One region of the Caballeronia sp. J97 genome, then DNA from elsewhere that is predicted to be linked to it. Evidence: riboswitches for the same ligand, from Rfam matches in the RefSeq annotation. Region 1 holds a riboswitch; the other holds the start of a gene.

Region 1 (5,608 bases):
AATGACAGAGACGCGATAAGCGTCACATGATGAACGGCGCGAAGTGCGCCACAGCAACAGAGCCAGCGAACTGACCCATGAAAAGTCGACACGACAGCAAATGGCACCCGTGGATTCCGGCGCGCGACGACGGACGCGAAGGCGCGGGCGGTACGGCGGACGGGGGCCGCCGCACGCCTGCACACGCGAGCGCGACACCGCCCGCGGCTTATTTCATTTCGGTGCTCGAGCTTGCCACCGGCGAGAAGCTCGGCAATGACGAACGCATGCGCGCCGTGGCCATGCTCGAATCGCAATTCGGAGCGGGCCGGCCACGCACGTTGAAAGAAGCGGTGCGCATCTGCGCGGCGGCGATCGATTCGTCGACGCTGCAGCGTATGGCGCGCGGTGCAAAGGCCTGAAAACCGTCTGAAAAGATCGCGGTAGATAAGCGCGTTTTTTCACACGAGTGTAAAACGCGCGCGTCAGGCGAAAAGCGCGCGAACGTTCGCGCGCGCCACGGCTCTTCCTTATTTGACGGTCTGAATCACTTCGAAGCCTTCGAATTCGGGGTGACCGAGATAGAGCTGGCGCGTTTCGCCGCCGGCGTTGCGATGCGCGGCGCGAAACGCGTCCGAGCGCGTCCAGTCTTCGAACGCTGCCTGATTCGCCCAGATCGTGTGGCTCGAATACAGAACGTGATCGTCCTTCACCGGGCCTTTGAGCAAGTGAAACTCGACGAAGCCGGGCACGTCCTTCAGATGCGTGTCGCGGCTGGTCCAGAGGCGTTCGAAGTCGGCTTCGGCGCCGGGCACGATCTTGAAGCGGTTCATGGCGATATACATGTCGATGCGTTTCCTTCACCGTGAGCGGTCAAAAGTAGAAGTTATCAGCTGCGCGCGAGTTCGACGATCGTCGTGAAGCCGCCGAAAAACATGCGCTGAGGGTCGAACGGAGGCTCGCCCGATTCCATCATTGTCTTGAGGCGCGGGTCTTCCATCACTTTCGCGTTGACGCTGTCGCGCTGTTCGCGCGATGCGTAGACGATATACGAGAACACCACCGTCTCGCCTTCCTTCATCTGCACGCTTTGCGGAAACGACGTGAGCTTGCCGGGTTTCACGTCGTCGGCGATGGTTTCCACGAATTGCAGCGCGCCATGCTCCAGCCAGATCTTGCCCGCGGCTTCGGCCATGGCGCGGTAGGCGTCGATCTTGTCGATTGGCACGGGTACGACGAATCCATCCACGTAATGCGCCATCTGAGTCTCCTGATGAGGGGTTCGAACGCGCGCCGCGCAAGCGATGCGCTGCTTGTTTGAGCGACTTGCAAGGATCGAAGTTCAGGCGGACGCGTGCGGCGATTCGGCGGTCCATGCGTCGGCGGGGGACGCGCGCTTCAGCACCGTGGACGAGAGCGGCGCGACGTTCATCGAATAGACCGATTCGAGCGGCATGCCGAGGACCTGCGCCAGCGCCGCTTTCACGACGATCGCATGCGTGACGACGATGCAGCGCTCGCACGCATTCGATTCGATGCAGGCAAGCCCCTGCGCGACGCGCGCCGCGAGCATGGCGACGCTCTCGCCGCCGTGCTCGCGCGCTTGCGGATCCGCGAGCCATGCAGCGATATGCAAGGGCTCGCGCTCGCCCGTCTCGCGTATCGAGTGCCCGCGCCAGCGTCCATAGTCGATGTCGTCGAACGCGGGGACGATTTCGAATGCATCGGCGATCCATTGGGCCGTCTGACGCGCCACTCGCGCGGGGCTTGCGATCACGCGCGTATCTTCGCGCGCGCGAAACGGGGCGAGTTGCGGGCGCGCATTGCGCTCGGCGGGCTCGTCGCCGGTGGGGAAATAGCCGGTTTTCATCGCGCGCGTGGCGGCGTGGCACAGAAGAATGAGTTCCAAGGGCGTGGCGGGACGAATCGGAATCGTTTTACTTTGCAGCGGATCATCATAGAATGGCAAGCTTGCAGTGCGAGGAAGCCGGTGCAAACCCGGCACGGTCGCGCCACTGTATGCGGTTCGTCAACGCGAAAGCGCGGCGCCGCGAGTCAGACCCCGCTGCATGCTCTTCGTCAATCGGGACTCGCTTTTCCCTGGAGAACCACCATGATTGCTTCCAACGCGCCGGTCTTTTCCGCTCCGGCAACCCCGTCGCTCGACGCACCCGTGCCCATCCCGGTGCGCGAAGTGCTGCCGTGGGCCGTTTTCATCGGCCTTCTTCTGCTGATCGCCATTTATTTCGTCGGCGCAGAGCAGGGTGCGACGTCGATTTTTTCGGGCACGTACGTCCACGAATTCGTTCACGACGGCCGGCATCTGCTCGGCTTTCCGTGCCACTGAGGACGCGTCATGATTCGCACTCTGCTGATACGCGGCATGATCGCGGGGCTGGTCGCGGGCTTGATCGGCTTCGGCTTCGCGCGCGCGTTCGGCGAGCCGTCGGTGGCGCAGGCCATCGCGTTCGAGCAACAGCATGAACATGCTGCGCATGAGCACGGCGATGAACACGCCGATGCAGCGGGCGCGGCGCATTCGCACGATCACGGCGACGAAGAACTCGTTTCCCGCGATACGCAGTCCGGCCTCGGCCTCCTGACGGGCGTCGCCGTATTCGGCACCGCGCTGGGCGGCCTCTTCTCGCTCGTGTTCGCATTCGCCTATGGCCGGCTCGGCGCGTTGCGCGCGCGGGGCACGTCGGCGTTGCTGGCGCTGTTCGGCTTCGTGAGCGTCGCCATCGTGCCGTTCCTCAAGTACCCGCCGAATCCGCCGGCTGTCGGCAACCCCGACACCATCGGGCCGCGCACCGCGCTGTTCTTCGGCATGGTGGCGATTTCCCTAGTGGCCGCCGTGGTCGCCGTGCGCTTGCAGCGGCACATGGCGGCGCGCCATGACGGCTGGAACGCGACGCTCGTCGCGGCAGCCGCTTATATCGCGGTGATCGTGGCGGCGCAGGGCGCGTTGCCGCGCATCGACGAAGTGCCGGCCGGGTTCTCTGCTTCGCTGCTGTGGAATTTCCGGCTCGCCGCCATCGGCATTCAGGCGTTGCTGTGGACGACGCTCGGTCTCGTGTTCGGCGTACTCGCCGCGCGTGAACTGGAACGGCCGACGGTGAAGAGAATGGCCGCGGCCTGAACGGTTTCCGCTGCCACGGACGAAGCCCGCGTGCTCTCAGGCACGCGGGCTTTTCGTTTGCGCTTTCGCCGCGCGCCGCGCGAGCAATTCGTCGAATAAATCGAGCTTCGCGGCATCGTCCATCGATCGGAAGGTCTTGATCTCCTCGCGGCTTCTGAAACAGCCGAGGCACAGGCCGGTGTCGGCATCGAGCTTGCAGACATCCGTGCACGGTGAGCCGATGGGTTCCTGCGCTTTCGCGCGTTCGATGGTCGAGGCGAGGTCGTCTTGCGTGGTCGTCATAGTGATTCGCCGCGAAAGAGCGCGGCGGCGGCCGCCGGATTCGACGGCCAGTAAGCGTGCATGTAAGTGGCCGTCACCGGGCCGTGTCGGTAGAGCGCTTCGCCCGATGTGCCCGTCGTCGCGTGTGTCGCGTGCAACACGGCTTGCATCGGCGTTTGCAGCGTCGAGTAATGAAAGGTGTGGCCCGTCATCGCGCCGTGCATCGTCTCGATGCGCTGCATCGCGAGACGCGACAACTTGCGCTGCATCGCGGCGTCGCCGGGAAGAATGCCGAGCATCGCGTGCCGGGTTCCTTCGATATCGGTCAGCGTATCCAGCAGATACAGCATCCCTCCACATTCCGCGACCACCGGCTTCGCTCGCGCGACGTGCGCCTCGATCGACGCGCGCGTCTGCGTATTCGCCGCGAGCGCCGCGGCATGGAGTTCGGGGTAGCCGCCGGGAAGATAGAGCGCGTCGGCATCGCGGGGCGCGGGGTCGCCGGCGAGCGGCGAGAACGTGCTGATGCGCGCGCCCATCGCGACGAGCAGATCGAGATTCGCCGGATAGACGAACGAGAACGCGGCGTCGCGCGCGATGGCGATATGCATGCCGTCGAGCAGGCGCGGCGGCGCGGCCAGCGTCGTATCGTCGAAATGAACGGGCGGCGGCAGGTCGGCGAGCGTGGTTTGCGCGATCGCATCGGCGGCGCGGTCGAGCCGTGCGTCGAGGCCCGCGACTTCATCGGGCTGCGTGAGGCCGAGATGGCGCTCGGGCAAGGCGATATCGTCCGCATTCGACAGATGGCCGCAATAGCGCAGCCCGTCGGGAATGGTCTCCGACAACATTTGAGCGTGACGCGGCGATGCCACGCGATTCGCGAGCACGCCGTGAAAGGGCACATCGGCGCGATAACGCGCGAGGCCGAATGCAATGGCGCCGAACGTCTGCGCCATGCCGTGCGCGCCGATCACCGCGAGCACGGGCACGTTGAATGCGGCGGCGAGATCGGCGCTGCTGGGCGTGCCGTCGAAAAGACCCATCACGCCTTCGATGAGGATCAGATCGGCTTCGCGCGCGGCCTGCGCGAGCAAGGCGCGGCACGCTTCGAGCCCGACCATCGACAGATGCAGCGAATAGACGGGCGCGCCGCATGCGCGTTCGAGAATCATCGGATCGAGAAAATCCGGGCCGGTCTTGAAGACGCGCACGTTCAGGCCACGGCGTGTGTGATGGCGCGCGAGCGCGGCCGTCACCGTGGTCTTGCCTTGATGCGACGCGCTTGCGCCGATGAAAAGAGCGGGGCAGTCGGGCATCGCGCTCAGAACTCGACGCCGCGTTGCGCTTTCACGCCCTGCTCGCGATAGGGATGCTTGACGAGCCGCATCTCGGTGACGAGGTCGGCGAGCTCGATCAACGCGTCCGGTGCGTGGCGTCCCGTCACGACGACATGCAGCATCGCGGGCCGCGCCTTCAGCACGTCGAGCACTTCATCGAGCGCCAGATATTCGTACTTGAGCACGGTGTTGAGTTCATCGAGCACGACCATCTGATACTCGCCGCTTTCGATCATGCGCCGCGCTTCGTTCCAGCCCTTGCGCGCGGTGGCCATGTCGGCTTCGCGGTTCTGCGTGTTCCACGTATAGCCATCGCCCATCGTGACGAAATCGCAATGGGCGATCGCGCCGAGGAAATCGCGTTCCGACGTATGCAGCGCGCCCTTGATGAACTGCACGACGCCGAGCTTCATGCCGTGTCCGAGCACGCGCACGGCCATGCCGAATGCGGCCGTGGTCTTGCCCTTGCCGTTGCCGGTGTTCACGATCAGAAGGCCCTTCTCGTGATCGGCGGCAGCCTGCTTTTTCTCGTGGCCTTCCTTGCGGCGCTGGGTCATGCGCAGATGCGATTCGGTATCGGTTTTCACGGGATCTCCACAGAAAGACGGCCGTATCGTACAACAGGCGGCGGTTTCGTAGCGGCTGCAACAGGGCGTTTTGGCGGGTTAATTCTGCGCTAACAGACGGTGTGCATCATGCAATCACGCCATCACCGAATTCAGGAGCAGGAAATGGACGCCTTGTACCTTTATCTGGAACTCGTCGCGCTCTGCGTGCTCGTCTGGCTTTGCCGCGACAAGTTCAAACCGGTTGTCGCGAAGCCGCCCGCCGATACGCCCAATCCGCGCACGACGGCCACGCCCGCACTCAAGTTCCGTTCGCGCAGGGCCCA
Region 2 (5,608 bases), on a different contig from region 1:
CACAGATCCTTGCGCGCGAGGCCGAGCACGAGAACGATCGATGCGAACGCGCCGACGCACGCCGCGAGATCGACGCCCCATAACGGCAAGGATGCGAGCATCGCGGCGAGCGCGAAGGCCGCCGCGCCGCCGGACACGCCGAGCACGTACGGCTCCGCGAGCGGATTGCGCAACAGCACCTGGAGCAGCGCGCCCGCTGTCGCGAGCAGCGCACCCGACGCGAAGCCCGCGAGCGCGCGCGGCAGACGCAGGGTGAGCACGATTTCATCGGCGATATCGGGTGTCGATGCATGCGCGTGAAAGAGCGCGCCGAGCGCATGCGACACGGGCAACGCGACGCTGCCCATCGCGAGCGACGCGACGAGCACGACGAGCGCCGCCGCGCCGAGCGCGATCCAGATCGCGGCCGCGCGGCTCGCGTTCATCGGGCGCCCGAAGCGAGCATGTTCAATCGCGCCGCTCACGACGGATGCCAGCCCAAGGTGATGTAGGCGCCGCGCCGTGGCGTGTTGTACGAGTACGCAAGCTCATAGTCCTTGTCGAACAGGTTGTCGATGCGCGCCGTGACGTACCACGACTTCGAAATATCGTAGCGCGCCGAAAGATTCACGACGCCGTAGCCCGCGAGCGTCGAATCGTAGTCGCTCCGCTGCCCGCTCACGATCCATTCGCCGCCGACGCGCCAGCGCCCGATCGTGCGATGCGCCGTCAACGTCGCGAAGCGCCGCGCCCGTCGCGTCAGATCTTCGTTATTCGTTTCGTCGACGGGATTCTGAAACGTCACGCCCGCGCGCACATCGGTTGCGCCGAGATGTCCGGCCCACGATCCCTCGATGCCCTGCACCTTCGCGCGCCCGACGTTCTGCGCGACATAGTAGAAGCCGCCGTCGGACACATAGTCGATCAGATTCGAATAGCGCGTCTGGAAGAGCGTCACGCGCATCACGCCGAGCGCATTCGATGCGTACTGCAACGCCGCCTCGACCGAGTGACTGCGCTCCGGCTGAATCGACGGATTGCCGCTGAACGGATAGTAGAGATCGTCGAAGCTCGGCGCGCGAAACGATGCCGAATAGCTCGCGCTCGCCCTCCAGTGCGCATCGAAGTTGTACGCGTAGCCCAGATAGTAGCTGTTCGCGCCGCCGAAATCGGAATACTGATCGTGACGCAGATTCGCCTGCAATTCGTTCGCGCCGATGTGCCCCACATAGCCCGCGAACACCGAGTTCACGTGACGATCGGGCGCGCTGAACTGATCCGAATCGAGCGTCTGGTCGAGATGCTCGTAACCGAGGAGCAGCTTGTGCGCATCGCTGATTCTGAAGTCGTTCTGCCACGTGTACTGCCGGTTCTCCGAATCGAAGCGGTTCGTATAGACGCCGTTCTGCTCGATGTTCGCGCGGTCCTGCCCCTGCGCGATCGTGAAGTGCGTGGTCCAGTTGCCGGTGATCCGGCCATTCGCGAACACCGACGCCGAACGCACGCGATCGTGCGACTCGTTGATGTCGGTGGGCAGGCCGTGGGCATCGTCGAAACTGTTGATGCCGTTCGATTGCAGAAAGCGCACGCCCGCGTCCCACTTGTCGCTGAACTTGTGACGCAGCGTCGCGGCAACGCTCTCGTTCAGATAGCCGTTCGCGTTCGGATTCGCACCGGGCGCGATCGCCGGATCGATCGATGAAAAACCGTCGGTCTTTTCGCGCGAGACGTTCAGGCTGAAGGTCGTGCGGCCGTCCGCATCGAGCGCGCCGTTGACGCCCGCCGATTGCCGCTGCGTGTGGTAGCTGCCGTATTCGGCCTCGAAGTCGAAGCGTGGCGGATGCGGCTCGCCTTCCTTCGTGAAAATTTGCACGACGCCGCCGATCGCATTCGAGCCGTACAGTGCCGACACATTGCCGTTCACGACTTCGACGCGGCCGATCTGATCGAGCATCAGTTGCGATAGCTGCGCCGCGCCGAGCGACGCCGATTCGACGCGCACGCCATCGATCAGCACGAGCGATTGCGACGACGCCGCGCCGCGTATGAAAAGCCCCGAGTTCGCGCCCGGCCCGCCGTTGCGCGTGATCTGCACACCGGGCGCGAGCGCGATGAGGCCGAGCGCATCGCCGGCGTTCGAGTCGGCGATGTCCTGTTCGTCGAAGACCGATGTCTGCGGAATCGATTCGGCCAGCGCTTGCGGCGCGCGCGTCGCCGTGACGACGACGGGCGCAAGCGTTTGCGAGGTGTCGTCCGCGGCGTGGGCGGTGTGTGCAAGCGGCAAGGCGCTCACGGCGGCGACGAGCGCGCCATGACGAGAGAGGCCGTTCCTGAACGCGGCCAGTGGCAATACCATGCGTGAAGTGTCCGTTTCGCGTGAGCGCGACCCCGCTCCCCGCGAGGACGATGCGCGACCAACGCATGGCGCAATCAGCGCCGATGCGTCGAACTCCGGCCGGTATCCGGGCTGGCGACGAATCGTCTCGCCTTCCCGCGCATCGTGCGCAGTGGCGTCGACACGTTTCTTGCAGTCGATTCGAGCGACGAACCCGGTGCGATGAAATTCGACACGCTCGCGCTGCAAAAACGCGCATGAGACGACTTGCAACTTGCGTTGCGGTCGCTTACCGTTGCGGGGGCAGCACAGGTTGGCTCGTCCCCGGTTCGTCCCGCAGGACTTCGTGGACTTCGCTCCCTGTTTCCCGTTTGACTGCATCCGCGAGATCCGCGGACGCGAGCACCAAAAGTGCGGCAAGTGTAGGAGCGCGTGTCGGGACCGTCAAGGAAGGACCACCGGGCGGCGCCGGCAGACGGCCGGCGCATGACGAATCGAACGAGAATCGGCCGAGCCTTTACGAGCGTTGCCAGGCGCTCGCGTTTTCTGCACACGAATGCATGACGACATGCGCTTGATTCGAAGAATTAAGCGTGAGATCGCATGCTGTTACGTCTCGAAACGAGACAATTATCGGAAGCTCCGTTGAACCGCGCTAAAATGCGAGGTCTTTAGAGGACGCAGCACATGCTCAACGAACTCGAATCACTGTCAGGAAATATCGGCCGGCTGATCCAGATCAGCGAGCGCCACAAGCAGGCGCATCAGGCGCTGCAGGACCAGCTCGAACAACTGCGCGCCGACTATGCGAACGTGCAGGCCGAACTGGCGCAAGTGCGCGAAGAGCGCGACACGCTGCAATCCGAACGCGACTCGCTCTCCGCGAAAATCGACGATGCGCAAGTGCGTCTCAACGCGATTCTCGAAAAGCTGCCGCGCGCGAAGTCCGGGCAACATGCCGAGTCCGACAATCAACTCGATCTCCTCGAAGCCGATTCCCAGGAAGCACATGAAGCGGAATTGCACGGCGAGCATCATCAAGGAGAGAAGGCATGACGACCACGCAGATCGAAGTATCCATTCTCGGGCAGCCGTATCGTCTCGCCTGTTCGCCGGAAACGGAAGGCGCATTGCGCGAAGCCGTCGCGCGCGTCGACGCCGAGATGAACAAGGTGCGCAATGCGAGCAGCGTGCGCGGCACCGATCGCATCGCGGTCATGGCGGCGCTTTCGCTGGCGTCGGAATTGCTTAAGCTGCAGGACAGCGTGCGCCACGGCGAGGCCTTCCCCGCCGAAGAAATCCGCCGCACGATGCACTCGATGAACGAGCAACTGGGCGCCGTCATCGCGCAATACGAAGCGCAGTGAGATGCCAGCGCGTCGAGTCAATCAGCGCGCGATGTCAATCGAAAAAAGAAACCACCGAAGTGACCGGAAGAGGCTGCAGAAGGCAAACGATTGGTGTAGAGTGACGTTTCCCTGCCTGGTACGCCAAGGTCATATATTCCTTGAACCAATGCTACATTGGCACGGTTGCGGAACCTTGCAGCACGGGCGCGCGCGTCGCTAGTCCGATGTACCCGAAGTGTTGCTTACCGCGACCAATCTTGAACCGAGGTTCAGGATGCCGGCCTAGCGGCTATGGCGGGGACCTCATTCAAGAAACGGCATCGGAAAAACCGATGCCGTTTTTGTTTGCATCGTTCATTCCCTCTTTCATTGAGCATCGTCGATTTCCGCATAGCGAACAATCATGCGCTACTGGCTGATGAAGTCCGAACCGGACGAAGCGAGCATCGATCATCTCGCGCACGCGCCGAAAAAAACCTTGCCGTGGACGGGCGTGCGCAACTATCAGGCGCGCAACTTCATGCGCGATCAGATGCAGGTCGGCGACGGCGTGCTCTTCTATCATTCGAGCTGCCCGGAGCCGGGCATCGCGGGCATCGCGAAGGTATGCTCGAGCGCTTATCCCGATCCCACGCAGTTCGATCCGAAGAGCGATTACTACGATCCGAAATCGACGCAGGAAACGCCGCGCTGGATGCTCGTCGACGTGAAGTTCGTGAAGAAGACGCCGCTCATCGCGCTCGCCGCATTGCGCGAACATGAAGAACTCGCGGACATGCAGGTGCTCGCGCGCGGCAACCGGCTGTCGATCACGCCGGTGACCGAAGCGCAATGGCGATTTATTACCGAGCACCTCGTCTAACACGGAACTTACGACTTCAGGACCGCGACTAAATCCCGTCGCACGTACGCGATGTCCTGGAGTCCTTCGATGATCAACAAGAAAACCGCCGCCGCGCTCGTGCTCCTCGCGATGTCCGGCGCTGCGCTCACGTTCTCTCAAGTCGCCGCTGCGCAAACGGTGATCACTCAGCCGCAGCCTTCGGGCGTGCTGTCACTTTCGGCGCAGGCCAGCGCGCAAGTGCCGCAGGATGTGGTCAACATCACGCTCTTCTACGAGCAGGAAGCGGCCGATCCCTCGTCGCTCACCAACACGCTCAATCAGCGCGCCGAGGCCGCATTGCGCGAGGCGAAAGGCGTCGACGGGGTGACCGCCAAGAGCGGCTCGTTCACCGTGTATCCGTCCACCGATCGCGACGGCAAGATCTCCGCGTGGCGCGGTCGCACGGAAGTCGTGCTCGAGTCGCATGACTTCGCGGCGGCGTCGAAGCTCGCGGGCAAGATGAGTTCGTCGATGCAAGTGGGCAGCGTCGCGTTCTCGCTGTCGCCCGAAGCGCAGCGCGCGGCCGAGCAGAAACTCGTCTCGCAAGCCATCGACTCGTTCCGCAAGCAGGCGCAAACTGCGGCGCAGGGGTTCGGCTACAGCAATTTCACGATTCGGGAAGTGAACGTCGGACATAGCGGCGTGCAGCCGCGCCCGGTCATGATGATGCAATCGCGCGCAATGAGCGCCGATGCGAAGATGGCCGCGCCCATCGCGATGGAAGCCGGCACGACGACGGTGACCGTCGACGTCTCGGGTTCCGTGCAGATGGGGCGATAAACGTTGCCTGTGCGGGGCGGCGTCGACCGCCCCGCCCTTCCTTCAAGCCTTCGCGGATTCCGGCGGCAGGCGCAGATTGCGCTTGTACGCCCACACCATCATCAGCACGCCGGCGATGATCATCGGCAGCGAAAGCCATTGACCCATCGAGAGGCCGAGCGCGAGCAAGCCGAGATAGTCGTCCGGCTCGCGCGCGAATTCCACCGTGAAACGCGCGAGTCCGTAACCGATCAGAAACAGCGCCGAAATCGCGCCGACCGGGCGCTGCTTGCGCGAGAACAT

What was found. Region 1 has a riboswitch for cobalamin ahead of U4Y90_RS08060 (CbtB domain-containing protein). Riboswitches for the same ligand answer to the same signal wherever they lie in the genome.
Region 2: it holds a riboswitch for cobalamin, as region 1 does, so the genes downstream of both, U4Y90_RS03925 (TonB-dependent receptor domain-containing protein) here and U4Y90_RS08060 (CbtB domain-containing protein) in region 1, are expected to answer to the same signal.

What each region holds. Positions count from the first base shown of each region.
Region 1 covers NZ_CAJMZL010000003.1:310,501-316,108, reverse strand. The annotation lists gene U4Y90_RS08080 (hypothetical protein) at 78-401, shown strand; gene U4Y90_RS08075 (antibiotic biosynthesis monooxygenase family protein) at 510-824, opposite strand; gene U4Y90_RS08070 (DUF1428 domain-containing protein) at 869-1,240, opposite strand; gene U4Y90_RS08065 (histidine phosphatase family protein) at 1,322-1,888, opposite strand; cobalamin riboswitch at 1,911-2,061, shown strand; gene U4Y90_RS08060 (CbtB domain-containing protein) at 2,093-2,326, shown strand; gene U4Y90_RS08055 (CbtA family protein) at 2,336-3,118, shown strand; gene U4Y90_RS08050 (DUF1289 domain-containing protein) at 3,155-3,400, opposite strand; gene U4Y90_RS08045 (cobyrinate a,c-diamide synthase) at 3,397-4,695, opposite strand; gene cobO (cob(I)yrinic acid a,c-diamide adenosyltransferase) at 4,701-5,303, opposite strand; gene U4Y90_RS08035 (cobalamin biosynthesis protein) at 5,584-5,608, opposite strand, start outside.
Region 2 covers NZ_CAJMZL010000001.1:858,167-863,774, forward strand. The annotation lists gene U4Y90_RS03920 (iron ABC transporter permease) at 1-425, opposite strand, end outside; gene U4Y90_RS03925 (TonB-dependent receptor domain-containing protein) at 461-2,335, opposite strand; cobalamin riboswitch at 2,415-2,739, opposite strand; gene U4Y90_RS03930 (ATPase) at 3,002-3,370, shown strand; gene U4Y90_RS03935 (cell division protein ZapA) at 3,367-3,681, shown strand; RNA gene ssrS (6S RNA) at 3,787-3,968, shown strand; gene U4Y90_RS03945 (EVE domain-containing protein) at 4,067-4,525, shown strand; gene U4Y90_RS03950 (SIMPL domain-containing protein) at 4,637-5,326, shown strand; gene lgt (prolipoprotein diacylglyceryl transferase) at 5,369-5,608, opposite strand, start outside.